DNA from 3 places in the Vreelandella sp. 2A-K22 genome. Region 1 is predicted to be linked to each of the others. Evidence: riboswitches for the same ligand, from Rfam matches in the RefSeq annotation. Region 1 holds a riboswitch; each other region holds the start of a gene.
The links. Region 1 has a riboswitch for thiamine pyrophosphate ahead of ACW17M_RS02930 (NUDIX hydrolase). Riboswitches for the same ligand answer to the same signal wherever they lie in the genome.
Positions count from the first base shown of each region.

Region 1 (4,995 bases):
TGCGAATTGTCAAATGGTAGATTACGCTCTGTGGTTAGTGAAAGCCCCGCTGCGGCGAATGTATTTCGATATGTGGATAAACCCCATTGTTTGTCGACAATCTCTAATGGTTGCTGCCTTCCCGGTATCGTGAGGTAGACTGGGCGATTATCTCCGTCTTGATAGGAAATACCATGCTCTCCATTGCGGTAGGTCGGATAATCGACTCCGGTGGTTTGAGGATGAGTGTCGAGGATGTAATAGGAGCCGCCAGGTTTAAGTACGCGCATTACTTCCGTAGTGATGCGTACTAGTTCACGTCTTTCGGGAATGTTAATAAACAGAAAACAACTAATGACAGCTTCAAAACTGTTATCAGGAAATGGCAAATTTGGACCATGGATTTGCTCAAAGCGAAGACGGTTAGTGCCTGCGGATATTGCTTGTTCAATCATTGTTGGAGAGATGTCAACACCGGTGACATAGTCGAATCCGTCGTCTCTTAATCTTCTGGACACTTTGCCGCTGCCACAGCCGTAGTCCAATACACTAATTCCCTTGCCATAAGAGCAGGTTAACTCCGCGATGAGTGGTTGATAGCCAAAAGCATTCTCCACCCAATCATCATAAGCGTCAAAAAGCTCGGCGATATTTTGTTCAGTCCAATTAGTATTCATAAAAATAAATCCCCTAATATTTGCTCATGTATGAATGCTTGTACTATCCCCAGCGATTAATAAGAAACGGTTGATAGTAGGGGTTAATTATCTCTAACGCCTTTTGAGGCAGCGCATTCCCTATCTTGATTTGGCGATAGATCCAGAACAACATCAGCACATCTCGCCAATACGTCGTTAGGTTAAGATTAGCCATATCATTAAACGTCAACAAGCCGCTACGGATCTCTGACTCATATTCCAATAGTTTGCGTATGGTCGTCGGGGAGGTGCCAATTGGCATTAAAGGTACTGTGCCTGGCTGGGGTATAGTTTCATTACTATTCAAAAGTTCAAGCGCACGCTCATGTGTGCTTTCATAGACGTGAATAGAACCAACTTGATGTGTGTAGTGACCGATTTTGCAGCCTATGCGGGCAGCAATATACTCTTGCAAGAAAGTAAAAGAGAAAATATCGTTCAGCATGCCAACGTAGGCATCATTTGCACGCATATAGCTGACCATGTTCAACTTTTCTTCGCGGAGTAGCAACTGAAGACCCAAGGTACATGAAACGTCGATATTGCGTCGATAAAGATCTTCTTCCGCACTAAATATTTGAAGGACAGCGCGCTTACTGTCGGGATCGTCATTTTTAAGGATATCAATCACTCGTTCGATTTGATCGAGCGTGTCTGCACCAAAGTTTTTAAGACGAGCTCCGTAACCAGTACCAGGTAAGCTTATACCATCTGGGCTGTAGCGTTGCATTGAAGGGGCGTACCAGGAAATAAATGCTAAGTCGTTTTTACCTGATAAATACCATAACGCTTCTGCATAATTAAAAACAATATTTTGTTTGCGTATTTTGCTTAGACAAAAACGATCAGGAGGATTGTCGAGTCGGATATTGAAGCCAATGAGTTCTCGCTCTTTATTTCCTCTAGGTGAGTTAACATATTCATATTCAAAGCAGATTTTATGCAGTGTATCTCTGTAGAGGCTGGTGAAATTCGTATAATGTTTGTGCATCATTATATTCATCTCTTTCGGTGGGCAAAGAGGCGTATTTTGCTGATACGAATGATGGCGAGTAGTTTAAAAAGCTGAATTGGAGCCGTGAATCGCGTTTGATTTTTCTTTGATGGCCAAACTGTGCAAATTAAAGGCTTTCACGACAGTATCTGCGACGTGATCAGCTAAGGCTTCATTGAAGTTGAGTTCTCCGTTTATAACTTTCGCCCAGCGGCAGTCCGCAGCATCATCACCAGGCCGTAGCTCGCCATCAACGTAGTGACATAAAAGGGCAACCAAGGCGAAGTGGTGGTGACTTCCCTCTGGGTCATATCCGATTACTTCTACTACATCAATTAACGGTCCTACCAATGCTGTGATACCGGTTTCCTCCATTAATTCGCGCTTTGCTGCACAATGTAGGCTTTCTCCCGGTTCCACTGATCCTCCGGGGAAGCCCCAAGTGCCCCGTTGAGGTTCTTTACTGCGTTGGACGAGGAGAACTTCATTATTACGCAGAGTTACGGCGATTGCTGCCAAGCGTGGCTTGGCAAGTACGGAGTTCAGGCGGTTTTTATCAGACGTGTTAAAAGGGGAGGTACTACTGAGCGTAGATGCGTTAGCGGGCGTTGAGTTACCTTGCGACACGATACACTCCTGCATTGAGATTCGGATAATACAGGCGTAGGTGTCAAAACAGATTCATATATGGTTTATGTCCGTCCCTACGCCGGTATCAGCCGGATCAGGTTCAAAGGGTTTGGATCACTCCATCTCAGCCTGAATAACAGGCACCCCTCGGAAAAGTTACTGTTACTATGAGTTTTAGTATAAGTCAATATTTGGGGGGGCAATTCAATGCGGCTTGGCGGACGCCGGGGCGGTTTTGACACCTTCTTCGCACACTTGGCTAACGGCTAACGGCTAACGGCTAACGGCTAACGGCTAATTGGCCCGGCTTATTCGCCAAAATCACCGCCCGCCGCGGTGCAGGGTAGCCTTCAATGGTGCGGGTGCGGTCGTTGGGGTCGAGAAAATCAGCCAACGATTGGTAGGTCATCCACTCCGTCGAGCGCTGCTCGTCTAACGTGGTAACGGCTTCATCGACCACGCGCACGTTGGTAAAGCCGCAGCGCTCCAGCCAGTGGCAGAGTGCTTGAGAAGAGGGCAGGAAGTAGACGTTGGGCATGGCGGCGTAACGTTCGCCGGGCACAAATACGGTCTGCTCGTCGCCTTCGACTACCAGGGTTTCTAGCACCAGCTCGCCGCCCGGAACTAACGCGGCTTTTAGCTGCTGAAGATGTTCCAACGGGGCTGGGCGATGGTAGAGCACGCCCATGGAAAATACCGTATCGAAAAAGCCCAGGTTCTCCGGCACATCTTCTATACCCACTGGTAAAAACTGAGTTCTGCCGTCATCGGTATCGCCGACGAAGTGGCGTACCGCCTGAAATTGCCAGTAGAAGCGCGGCGAAGGGTCAATTACTAATACGAAAGCAGCCCCTGCCCCAGCCATCCGCCAGGCGTGGTAACCGCTGCCACCCCCCACGTCGAGTACCTTACGGTATTTTAGCGGCGCCAAGTGGGGAGCCACTCTCTGCCACTTCCAGTCCGAGCGCCACTCGGTATCAATATGAATGCCACCCAGTTGAAAAGGGCCCTTTCGCCAGGGGGCGAGTTTTCTTAGCAGGTTAAAACACTGGCGCTGCTGGCTATCGCTAAGATCGAGATCAACGCTGACGGTGTCGCTGTTTAAATCCACGCGCCGCTCAGCGGGCAGCGCCGGAAGCTTGGCCACGGCTTTTTCCCAGGCGGATAAATCGCCGTGGCGGTTACGGTCAAGCCCGTGAGCTAACTGCTCGGGTAGCTTCGCTAGCCAGGGCGTTAGCGAGGCATCAAGCGTGGCTTGATCTAAAAACGCCTGATAAATTGCGCGATGATCGTCGGGTAGTGGCGCCACCTTTAACCCTCCTTAAACGCAATCAGCGAGGCAAAGTTAAGGTACTGGAACCAGGTCATCGAACGTGGAAAACCTGCTTGTTTCAAACGACCATGAAGTGCATCGAGGGTATCCGGCACCAGTACGTTCTCAAGAGCGGTGCGCTTCTGGCTGATTTCCAGATCACTGTAGCCATTGGCGCGCTTGAAATCGTGGTAGCGTTCTACCCGCCAGGCGTTGTCGCGCTCGTCGGCGTCGACGGTTTTCTCCGAGAGAATCAGCACGCCGCCGGGTTCCAGCGCTGCATAAAGCCGCGCCAGTAGTGCATCGCGGTCGGCGGCGGGTAGAAACTGTAGGGTAAAATTGAGAATGATCATGCCCGAAGACGCATACTCTAGGGTACGAATGTCGGCTTCTTCGACCTGCATAGCGTACGCTGGGCACTCGTCAGCAAAGGTTTGCCGAGCCTGGGCGACCATGGCGGGCGATAGGTCAACGCCCGTATAGCGAAAGGCGTCAGGCGCCAGCGCCCCTGCCAGCGCAAGGCCGGAAGCGCCCAGCGAACAGCCTAGATCATAGACATGGGCGCCATGGCGCAGGTGGCGCTGGGCAATTAAGCTCAACATGCCGAGAATTTGCCCGTAGCCGGGTACCGATCGGCGGATCATGTCAGGGAAACAGGCGACCACCTTTTCGTCGAAAGAGAACCGCGCTACTCGGTCAAGGGGTGTCGAAAAGATAGCGTCACGGTAAGATGCATCACTCATGGGCAAGCCGGGATCATGGAAAAGGCGTGCTAGTTTACGCGCCCTTAATTGACTAGAACAGGCCTGTCTAGCACAGACTCGTTTAGAACAGCCCTGTTTAAGGTTATTAACCTGTTTAATGAACCCCGCTGCAAGGATCGACGCCACTGGAGAAACTAAATGGTCTCAGCATCAAGCGCTACACCCGATACGTTACCGGCATGGCAAACGTTAAAGCATCACGCTGAAACGCTGCAGCACGTCCACTTGAAAACGCTGTTTGGCACCGAGCCCTCCCGCTGGGAAAGCTTTACTCGCCAGGTGGCGGGCTTGACGCTGGATCTTTCCAAGCAGCGCTGGGATGATGATACCCTCGAACATCTGTTTACGCTGGCCAGTGAAGCGGGCGTACCCTCTGCCATTGAGGCGCTGTTGAGCGGTAAGCGAGTGAACGTCAGCGAAAACCGCCCGGCGTTACATACGGCGCTGCGTTTACCCGCCGATGCGACGCTTGAGGTTGAGGGGGAAGATATCGTCGCTGCCGTGCATGAAAGCCTTGCCCAAATGGAGCGCTTGGTCAGCCGGCTGCACGCAGGGCAGTGGCGTGGTGCCACCGGCAAGCCGATTCGGCATGTGGTTAACCTGGGTGTAGGCGGTTCA
Region 1 covers NZ_JBSUGC010000002.1:134,479-139,473, forward strand. Annotated here, with positions in the region: gene ACW17M_RS02920 (class I SAM-dependent methyltransferase) at 1-656, opposite strand, end outside; gene ACW17M_RS02925 (thymidylate synthase) at 700-1,671, opposite strand; gene ACW17M_RS02930 (NUDIX hydrolase) at 1,735-2,298, opposite strand; TPP riboswitch at 2,356-2,459, opposite strand; gene cmoB (tRNA 5-methoxyuridine(34)/uridine 5-oxyacetic acid(34) synthase CmoB) at 2,582-3,610, opposite strand; gene cmoA (carboxy-S-adenosyl-L-methionine synthase CmoA) at 3,613-4,356, opposite strand; gene pgi (glucose-6-phosphate isomerase) at 4,516-4,995, shown strand, end outside.

Region 2 (4,995 bases), on a different contig from region 1:
CAGTGGGCCATTGACCGTCAATGACTGCGTGGCAATCTTCCAGTCAGCGCTCTGTTGGCCGCTGCGGTAGCGTAGGCAGTGGTGCTTGGCAAGGGCTTGAACGCTGTCGGGTTCACCGTGGTTGGCAAGATATTCAGGCGATGCGCAAAACAGTAGGCGGCACCGCGTCAGTCGGCGCGCCACCAGGCTGGAGTCAGGCAGGCTGCCGATACGGATCGCTACGTCGTAACCCTCTTCAAGCAGGTCGACACGGCGGTCGTTCAAATCCAGGCGCACCTCTAGCGCCGGGTGGGTGTGCATAAACTGGGCGACGAGCGGCGCTAGGTAGCGGGTACCAAAGCTCATCGGCCCATTAACGCGCAGCCGTCCACGCACATCGCTGGTACCTTGGCCCACCTCGGCGGCGGCCTCATCGAGCGCTTGCAGTATCCCTTGGGCGCGGACTAGATAGCGTTCTCCGGCCTCAGTGAGATGTAGTCGTCGCGTGGTGCGTTGTATCAGTCGCGCGCCCAATGTCTCTTCCAGTGCCATGACCTGGCGGGATACGCGAGTGCGGGAAATATCCAGCGCTTCAGCAGCGCGGGTATAGCTACTCAACTCGGCTACCCGCACAAAAGCGACGATATGCTCTAACTGATTCATGACGCCGAATCGGCTTGGAAAATCTGAAAAGCGCGCGCTGCCTGGTAAGGGTCGGGCTGGCCACAAATGGCCGATATCACCGCTAAACCGTTCGCTCCCGCGCGCTGTACGCTAATCGCATGATCCGCTTTCAGCCCACCAATGGCCACGCTGGGCAGTGGGCACGCCTTGACCAGCGCCGCTAAACCGCCAAAGCCGATGGGCTGGGCGTGATCTTGTTTGCTCTCGGTGGCAAACACGGGACCAATCCCGACATAATCGAGTAGCTCAAACGGAGAGACTTGCAGCTGGGCGATAGTATTGATCGACAGGCCGATAATCGCTTGCTCACCTAGTACCCGGCGCGCTTGCTGAACGGCTGCGTCGCTCTGACCGACATGCAGGCCATCTGCCTGGCTTTCTAGTGCCACCTGCAAACGGTCGTTAATGATCAGCGGGATACCGGTGCCCGCCAGAAGCGCTTTTAACCGTTTGGCTTGGGCAATCATCTGTTCGTCGCTGGCATGCTTGTCACGCAACTGCACGATGGTGACACCGCCTTTTACCGCTGCCTCAACCGTTTGTTCCAAACCATGCTCTTGGCAGAGCGTGGCATCGGTGACCAAGTAGAGCGATAGATCAAGCGGCATGGATTGCCTCCAGTTGGGCATAAGTAGTGAGGTCGTCAGGGGTGAGTTGATACAGCGCATCCAGCAGTGCCACTTGAAAGCTACCAGGCCCGTTGGCGTGGCTGCCCGCACGCTCTCCTGTGACCGCAAAGCAGGCCAGCGCGGCTGCCGTTGCACCCAGTGGGGCGTCGCGGTTGGCAGCCACAAATCCCGCCACTAGCGCGCTCAGCCCACAGCCAAGCGTTGTTACACGGGGCATCAAAGGATGGCCACCGTTAATGCGGTAGTGCTGTGTGCCGTCCGTCACCCAGTCGCTTTCACCGGTCATCGCGACAATACAGCCGTGTTTTTGCGCTAATGCTATTGCAGCGTCCACGGCTTGGTCGGTGGCGGCTGTGGCGTCCACGCCGCGGCCTTGGCTAGCTAAACCGTTAAGGGCAAGAATTTCAGACGCATTGCCACGAATCACGCTGGGTTTAGCGGCCAGCAGCTTCGCGCACAGCGTTTGGCGATAGCGCGTGGCGCCAACGGCGACGGGATCTAATACCCAGGGAATGGCATGCTGATCGGCAGTCGCTGTGGCGGTGAGCATAGCGTCAGCCCAGTGGGCAGAGATCGTACCGATATTAATCGACAGCCCCGCGGAGATAGCCGTGAATTCAGCCACTTCTTCAGGCGCATGCAGCATGGCGGGCGACGCGCCGGTGGCTAACAGCAGGTTGGCAGTGCTGTTCATGGCCACATAGTTGGTCATGCAGTGAACCAGCGGTGTCACTGAGCGCAGCGTCTCAAGGTAATCGCCAAGCGGGCGTAGGGTCATAGCATCCTCCCGGCAGGGAGGTGGTAAGCGTTACCACGACTCCCTACGCCGGTGTTATCCGGTTCAGGTTCAAAGGGTGCTTCTCAGCCCAACCGTAACGGAGGGCGCCCCTGTCGAGGGATTACTATCCTTGCCTGAAGTAGCCCTGTAAAGCCCCGGATGCGGACGATAGCAATCTAACGAAACGAAATACGCGTACCGTAGGTAAGCATTTCATCAGGTGTCATCGCTTTACCCTCGACCCCAATCATCTCGTCACCACACTGGTCGGCGAAGGTTAGCACGCCGTGGGTCAAACCCAGTTGGCCCAGGGTATCGCGGATTTCGCCCGTGCCCAGAAAAGTACTGACGTGGCCCTTGTTATCGCTCAGCTCAGACACGCCGTTAGCATGGTGAAAACGCACTTTGTAGATTCCATCCATCGACTCGACTTCAACAATCGGCGAAAAACCGTTGTGAAGCGCATTGGAAAGCTGTTTTAGCGTCAGGTGGTCACCCAGCGTCATATCGATCGCACTCATGGAAAACTCCTGTGGACGCCTCAAAGGTGGGGCATCACTCATGTTGCGGGAACTGCTTTTTGTAAAGCTTATGAAGAATAAGTGTAGGGTTTTTGTTTAGTATTGCCAGTGCGCTTATCGGCACCTCGATACGACACTGCCTACGTGCTTGTAAGGGCTGTTATTATGGTCATAAAGCCCCCATGGTAAGCGGTACGTGAAGCTCAATGGATTCAATGATCAACATCAGCGATAGGAGAGCAAAATGAGTTTTCAAGGCGAGCAGCATCCTGGCGTCGTGGCTACGCCGCCCCAAACTCAAGGGTTTCGTTTAAACCACACCATGCTGCGGGTGAAAGACCCTGAGCAGGCATTGGCGTTCTACTCAAAAGTGTTTGGTATGCAGGTGATGCGGCGGTTGGATTTCGAAGAGATGCAGTTCTCGCTCTACTTCCTGGCCAACCTGGAACCCAGCGACAGCGTTCCGGACGATGCACAAGCGCGTACCGCCTGGACGTTTAGCCAGAAAGGGCTGCTGGAGCTGACCCACAACTGGGGGACTGAAGACCAGGAAGATTTCGCCTATCACGATGGCAATGCCGAACCCCAGGGCTTTGGGCATATCTGCTTCAACGTACCGGATTTGGCAGCGGCCCAGGCGTGGTTCGACGAGCATGACGTCACCTTCGTCAAACGCTCCGATCAGGGCAAGATGAAAGATGTTATCTTCGTTAAAGACCCGGATGGCTACTGGATCGAAGTGATTCAGGCAGACCTGATGGTGGGGAAGAGCGACTCTTGAGGCACGCCAATGGCTGAACTACTGTTCCGGCTGCGCCATGTGACCGACGAAGAGGCCATGGAGGTGCGTGACCTGCTCGCTGCCCATGGCTTTGATACCTATGAAACCCAGGCGGGCTTTTTCCGCCTGGGCGTTGACGCGATTTGGCTGCGCAATCCACATCAGCACGACGCTGCCATCGCGGCGTTAGAGGCCTACCAGGCGGAGCGCCTTGAGCGCGCCCAACGCGAGCATCAGGCGGCGGTTGAGCGGGGTGACGCGGAGACGCTGTGGCGTCGTTTGGCCGCTCACCCGGTGCAGGTCGTGTTAGTACTGCTAGCAGTGGGGCTTATTGCCGCCCTTACGCTGCTGCCGTTCCTGGGTATGTCGCGAAGCTAAGCGGCTGGCAGATGGCCGCGTTTGAGGTACATCATGACGCCATCATCACCGGCGGTAAGTGCCGGAGCAGAACCGCTGGGGTAGCGGCACCAGGTGCCTGCCGTGTAACTCTGTTCGCTATCGCTCAGTGTGCCTTCCAGAATCAAAAACTCCAGCCCGCCCAGCAGCGTGGGGTAGGTAATGGAGGTGCCCGCCGACCAGCGCTCCAGGCTGGTGCGCTCCTGCTTGTAGGTGTGCAGCATTTTATAGGCAATGCGCGGGCGTCGATCAGGCTGCCAGGGCAGCCGATGCGCTGGCACTGCCAACTGTAGCGTGTCGTTGGGGTCAAACTGGTGCAGTTTGACAAATATCAGCGCGCCTTCCTCGCCAATTTGCGGGGTATGGCCGGTGCCAATGGGGTTTCTTAAGTAGCTGCCCGCCGCGTAGCGCCCATGCTCATCGGCGAACACGCCTTCCAATACCAGAATCTCTTCGCCGCCGCCGTGGGTATGCCGCTCAAACTTTGTATTGGGGGCGTAGCGCACCAGGCTGGTAGCGCGAGCAACTTCATCACCAATCCGGTCAAACATCATGCGCTCTACCCCCGCGCTGGGGGAATCGACCCACTGATACTCTTCCGGGGTAACACAGGCAAAGTGGCTAAAATCGGCGTTTAGACGCATGGGAAAGGGCTCTTCGCAGTGAAGGTAAGTGACGGGGGAGGGTGCTAGTCTCCTTATCGACAGCAAAAAATGCAACTTTCGGTTGTTTGATCTTCGTTATATCGCCATAAAAAACACCCCAACCATTGGACGAATATCCAACGATTGGGGTGCAGTTCACGAAGGCGGCATCAGGTTGTCTGGCTGCTTGCTTAGGGCGCTTCAGTCAGTTTGGTAAGAATATGATGTGCAGCTTCGATGCGCGCCTGATTGGGGTAGTTGCGGTTAGCCAGCAGCACAATGCCGATTTGCTCGCTGGGTACAAAAGCCACGTAGCCGCCAAAGCCGTTGGTAGCGCCGGTTTTGTTATAGAGCGCTTCCTGCCTGGGGGCTAGCGGTGGGGTTAAGCGGTTGGCAGGGTTGGGCTGCAAAATCATCTCAAGCGAGTTGCCTGCCAGTAACTGATCGAGCGCCACCGGGTAGGCATAGCTTTCCCACCCCAGTCCTTGGGTCATATCGCCGACCTCAAAGTACCCCGTGCGCGTAGCGGCCAAGGCTTGGCTTAGTGGCTCATTAAGCTCAGCACCACTCATATTGGCTTCCA
Region 2 covers NZ_JBSUGC010000016.1:148,348-153,342, forward strand. Annotated here, with positions in the region: gene ACW17M_RS20465 (LysR family transcriptional regulator) at 1-642, opposite strand, end outside; gene thiE (thiamine phosphate synthase) at 639-1,271, opposite strand; gene thiM (hydroxyethylthiazole kinase) at 1,261-2,070, opposite strand; TPP riboswitch at 2,094-2,192, opposite strand; gene ACW17M_RS20480 (hypothetical protein) at 2,247-2,591, opposite strand; gene gloA (lactoylglutathione lyase) at 2,836-3,372, shown strand; gene ACW17M_RS20490 (DUF6164 family protein) at 3,382-3,750, shown strand; gene ACW17M_RS20495 (cupin domain-containing protein) at 3,747-4,412, opposite strand; gene ampC (class C beta-lactamase) at 4,604-4,995, opposite strand, start outside.
Region 2: linked by a shared signal. The riboswitch ahead of thiM (hydroxyethylthiazole kinase) and the one ahead of ACW17M_RS02930 (NUDIX hydrolase) in region 1 are both predicted to bind thiamine pyrophosphate.

Region 3 (4,995 bases), on a different contig from region 1:
ATGAACAGAGCGCTGCGCAAATGAGAATCATACACGAGCAATGTATAATTAATCTACTTGGACGGTAATTACTTTTAATATTGTTAGAACAAATTCAGTGGCTGGCCTGTGGCGATTGGATATTAATGTGACCCTTGAGTTTTGCTAAGACTCAAGGGCCACATATAGTCACAATGCTGTTCAGTAAGTCGCTATTTTAAACTTCCTGATACAGCTCACTGCCTTTGTTGCGGAACTTCTCTGCCTGCTCTTCCATGCCTTTCATCACCGCTTCCTGATCGCCGTTTAGGCCATGTTCGTTGGCGTAATCGCGCACCTCCTGGCTGATCTTCATGGAGCAGAACTTTGGTCCGCACATGGAGCAGAAGTGCGCCACCTTGGCGGAGTCTTTGGGCAGGGTTTCGTCGTGGTACTCCCGAGCAGTATCCGGGTCTAGCCCCAGGTTGAACTGGTCTTCCCAGCGGAACTCGAAGCGCGCCTTAGAGAGTGCATTATCCCGCCGCTGTGCTGCAGGGTGGCCCTTGGCGAGATCCGCCGCGTGGGCAGCAATCTTGTAGGTAATGATGCCGGTTTTGACGTCGTCTTTATTGGGCAGGCCCAGGTGCTCTTTGGGGGTGACGTAGCAGAGCATGGCGCAGCCAAACCAGCCGATCATCGCCGCCCCAATGCCCGAGGTAATGTGGTCGTAGCCGGGGGCTATATCGGTTACCAGCGGGCCTAAGGTATAGAAGGGCGCTTCGTCGCAGTATTCCAACTGCTTATCCATGTTCTCTTTCACCAGGTGCATGGGCACGTGGCCGGGGCCTTCGATCATCACCTGCACATCGTGCTTCCAGGCAATATGGGTCAGCTCGCCCAAGGTTTTTAGCTCCGCCATCTGTGCTTCGTCATTGGCATCGGCCACTGAGCCAGGACGCAGGCCATCACCGAGGGAGAACGCCACATCGTACTGCTTGCAGATCTCGCAGATCTCCTCGAAGTGGGTGTACAAGAAGCTCTCCTGGTGATGGTACAAACACCATTTGGCCATGATCGAGCCGCCGCGGCTGACAATGCCGGTGACCCGCTTGGCGGTGAGCGGTACATAGCGCAGCAGTACGCCCGCGTGAATGGTGAAGTAGTCCACGCCCTGTTCGGCCTGCTCGATCAGCGTATCGCGGAAGACTTCCCAGGTGAGGTCTTCGGCCACGCCTTTGACCTTTTCCAGCGCCTGATAGATAGGCACTGTGCCAATCGGCACCGGAGAGTTGCGCAAAATCCACTCGCGGGTTTCGTGGATGTTCTGCCCAGTGGAGAGATCCATAATGGTGTCCGCGCCCCAGCGGATGCCCCAGGTCATCTTATCCACCTCCTCTTCGATAGAAGAAGTCACCGCTGAGTTACCCAGATTACCGTTAATTTTGACCAGGAAATTACGGCCAATAATCATCGGCTCGCTTTCTGGGTGGTTGATGTTATTGGGAATAATCGCCCGCCCTCTGGCGACTTCATCACGCACAAACTCAGGGGTGATTTCTTCCGGCAGGCTGGCGCCAAAGCTCTGGCCTTTGTGCTGATGGCCCAGAATGCGCTCTACTTCAGCGGTACCTAGCGCTTGACGGCGCTGGTTTTCGCGCAAGGCGATAAACTCCATTTCCGGGGTGATAATGCCCTGGCGGGCGTAGTGCAGCTGGGTCACGTTCTTGCCCGGTTTTGCTCGGCGTGGTGTGCGGGTTAGATCAAAGCGCAGCTGGGCAAGCGTCGGGTCGTTGGCGCGGCGGTTGCCGTAATCAGACGTGGGGCCTGATAGAAATTCGGTATCGTCACGCTCTTCAATCCAGGCTCGGCGTAGTTCCGGCAGACCGCGGCGCAGGTCATTGTTAGCATCCGGATCGCTATAGGGGCCTGAAGTGTCGTACACCAGCAGTGGCGGGTTCTCTTCATCAATGCCGGTGGTTTTGGTCGGCGACAGTGAAATTTCCCGGAACGGCACACGGATATCCGGGCGCGAACCTTCGATATATACCTTACGTGAGCCGGACAGCGGCGCAATGGCGGCGGCATCGACCTGGGCGGTTTCGGCTAAAAAGTGGCTGGTTTTGCTTGTTACGGTCTTAGTCATTACGGTTGTTTCCTTGTGTTGTTTTGCTGAATTAGTGGGTGAGGTCTTGGTCTATCAGCTCTAGGCCCATCTGCCAGAAGTCGATTTCCAGGCGGGTGGCGTCGCGGAAGATCTTGCTCAGTTCGGCAAAGCGGGCGGGGGTAATGTCGGCAAGGCGGATATTCAGCCATTCAAGCTCCGCCTGCATGGCGGCCTGAAACTCCTCGCCTTCGTACATGGCTATCCAGGCGTCGTAAGGGTTTTGTGCGCCGCGCAGGGTGGAAGGCTGGGCGTTTAGCCAGTTGGCGATTTCGCCGTAGCCCACCAGGCAGGGGGCCAACGCCACGTGCAAATCCAGCAGGTCGCCGCGGTTGCCGGTATCTAACACATAGCGGGTGTAGGCAAGCGTCGCTCTGGCTTCGGGAAGCTCCTCCAGTTCTTGCTCGGAAATCCCCCACTCCTGACAAAAGCCCACGTGCAGGCCCAGCTCCACATCCACAATGGCTTTCAAGCCTTCATGGGCTTGGCGAAGATCGGCGAGGGTGGGGCTTTTGTAGGCAGCCAGCGCATAGGCGCGGGCGAAGTGAATCAAAAACAGGTAGTCCTGCTTTAAATAGTGGCGAAACGACGCCCCGGGCAGCGTGGCGGTGCCTAGCTGGCGCACAAAATCGTGCTCAATATAGGCGCGCCAATCTTTCTGGCAAGCGGTAGTGAGATCAGTAAAGCGGTAGCCCATGACTCCTCCGGTGGTAATGATCCGGAGGGCGGGCGAAAAAGATCGAGGGAGTGGCGCAGAAGGGCGGCGTGCGATCGTGAGAGAGCAGCCGTGGCCATCGCTTGATCCCTACGCCGGTACCCTCGCTGCGAACTTGTGTAAGTAGCAGCGCATTAGCCGGATCAGGTTCTGCGGGATCAGCGCTCGGCAGCATTAATTGCTACGCCCTGCGCCATCTCAGCCGGATTTCACCGGCACCCCGTCAAGCTGTTCGTTGGTGGAGTGTAGGAGGCGGGTGAGGGAGATGCAAGGGTGTATGACATGGAAAGTTATCGGGAAACAATTTATTAGCATCATTACAGCGATGAGAGTTTAGGTGCTGTAATGGCGTTTCATGGCATCGGTACGTGAATTATTATACAGTTGAGTAACAAGTGGCTGTTTTACAGCCACTGCTATTTCGAATGTGAACCGTAGGAAGTTGCATGACCAACACGAACTCGATTTTAGGCGTCTATCTCAGTGATTCGCTCGACCTTGATGCCATTTATGGTAACGCCTTGCGCGATGAAGCGAGTGATGTCGTCCTGCGCCATCCCCATGAGATCGATAACCCCGAAGATGTGCGTTTTGCGATCTGCTGGTTGCCCAATGACAAGGCTTTCGAGAGCTATCCTAATCTTGAGCTGGCGATGTCTATCGGTGCCGGTGTTGATGCCCTGCTGGCGCATCCTGGCCTGAGCGATGAAGTACATATCGCCCGGGTGCGGGATCCACATCAGGCCGACTTGATGGCGGGTTTTGCCGCGCATGAGGTGCTCCATCGTGAGCGTGAGTTCACCACCCTGGAGCAAAATGCTGCCAAGGCGCATTGGGCGCCATTGACGATGCGCGCGCCAGCATCAAGAAAGGTGGCGGTGCTGGGACACGGCACCATGGGGCGCGCCGTGGTGAAAGCGGTGGCCGCGCTTGGCTTTTCTGTACACGTAGCCTGCCGCAGCGAGCCACAAGCGCCGGTTGAAGGCGTGACCTATCTGACAGGTGACGGGGCTGTCATGGCGGCAGCGGATGGCGCCGATTATCTGATCAATGTGCTGCCACTGACGGCTACCACTGAAAACGTGCTTAACAAGGCGCTGTTCGCGAAGCTCGCCAAAGACGCTTGGTTGGTGCAGATCGGTCGGGGTGAGCACTTGGTCGAGGACGATCTTCTCCTAGCGCTCGAACACGGCCATTTGGGTGGGGCGAGCCTGGATGTGTTCCGTGCAGAGCCGCTGCCTGCGGATCATCCCTTCTGGCAGCATGAGTGCCTGCGCATCACACCACACATTGCCAGTGATTCGTTGCCAGAGGTGGTCGCAGGGCAGGTTGTCGACACCGCCCGCGCCCTTCGCGATGGGCAGCCGCTTGCCATGGGCGTTGATCGGGCGCGCGGTTACTGACGTAAACGCTAACCACGTTGCATGACAATCACTTTGCTGCAAAGGAACACCTGATGAGTCTCGATAAGTCTCAACGCACCACGACGAGCAACGCCGAACAAGAAACCCGCATCGCGCTGGCAGCCTGCTATCGTCTGGCCGCCCACTATCGCATGACGGATCTGATCTACACTCATATTACCGCGCGGGTGCCTGGTGAGAAGGGACGTTTCCTGATCAACCCTTACGGTTGGCGTTGGGAGGAGATTACGGCTTCTTCGCTGGTGAAGATTGACGTTGATGGCCATAAGATTGATAACAGCCCAGAACAAGTGAATCCGGCTGGTTTCACCATCCATTCCGCGATTCATACTGCTAGCCACCATGCGGCCTGGGTGATGCATACCCACACGCGCGCTGGCGTGGCGGTGTCGTCGCTGGAGTCGGGCCTTGAAACACGGCTTAACCAGATTGCGCTGCAGTTTCACGAACGGGTGTCTTACCACGATTATGAAGGCATTGCCCTGGATCTGGCTGAGCGTGAGCGAATAGTGGCAAGCCTTGGCGACAACCCGGCGCTGGTGTTGCGTAACCATGGCCTGCTGACGACCGGTGCGTCGGCTGCAGAGATGTTCAACAATATGTTTTATCTTGAGCGTGCCTGTGAGCTACAGGTGGCGGCGCAGTCTACTGGCCAGCCCTTACGGCTGGTGCCAGAAGAGGTGGCGCGGCACGTGGCGCGCCAATACGACCAGACTATTCATGAAGACGGCGATCTT
Region 3 covers NZ_JBSUGC010000006.1:245,656-250,650, reverse strand. Annotated here, with positions in the region: gene thiC (phosphomethylpyrimidine synthase ThiC) at 197-2,101, opposite strand; gene tenA (thiaminase II) at 2,133-2,816, opposite strand; TPP riboswitch at 2,905-3,067, opposite strand; gene ACW17M_RS10595 (NAD(P)-dependent oxidoreductase) at 3,281-4,237, shown strand; gene ACW17M_RS10590 (class II aldolase/adducin family protein) at 4,291-4,995, shown strand, end outside.
Region 3: linked by a shared signal. The riboswitch ahead of tenA (thiaminase II) and the one ahead of ACW17M_RS02930 (NUDIX hydrolase) in region 1 are both predicted to bind thiamine pyrophosphate.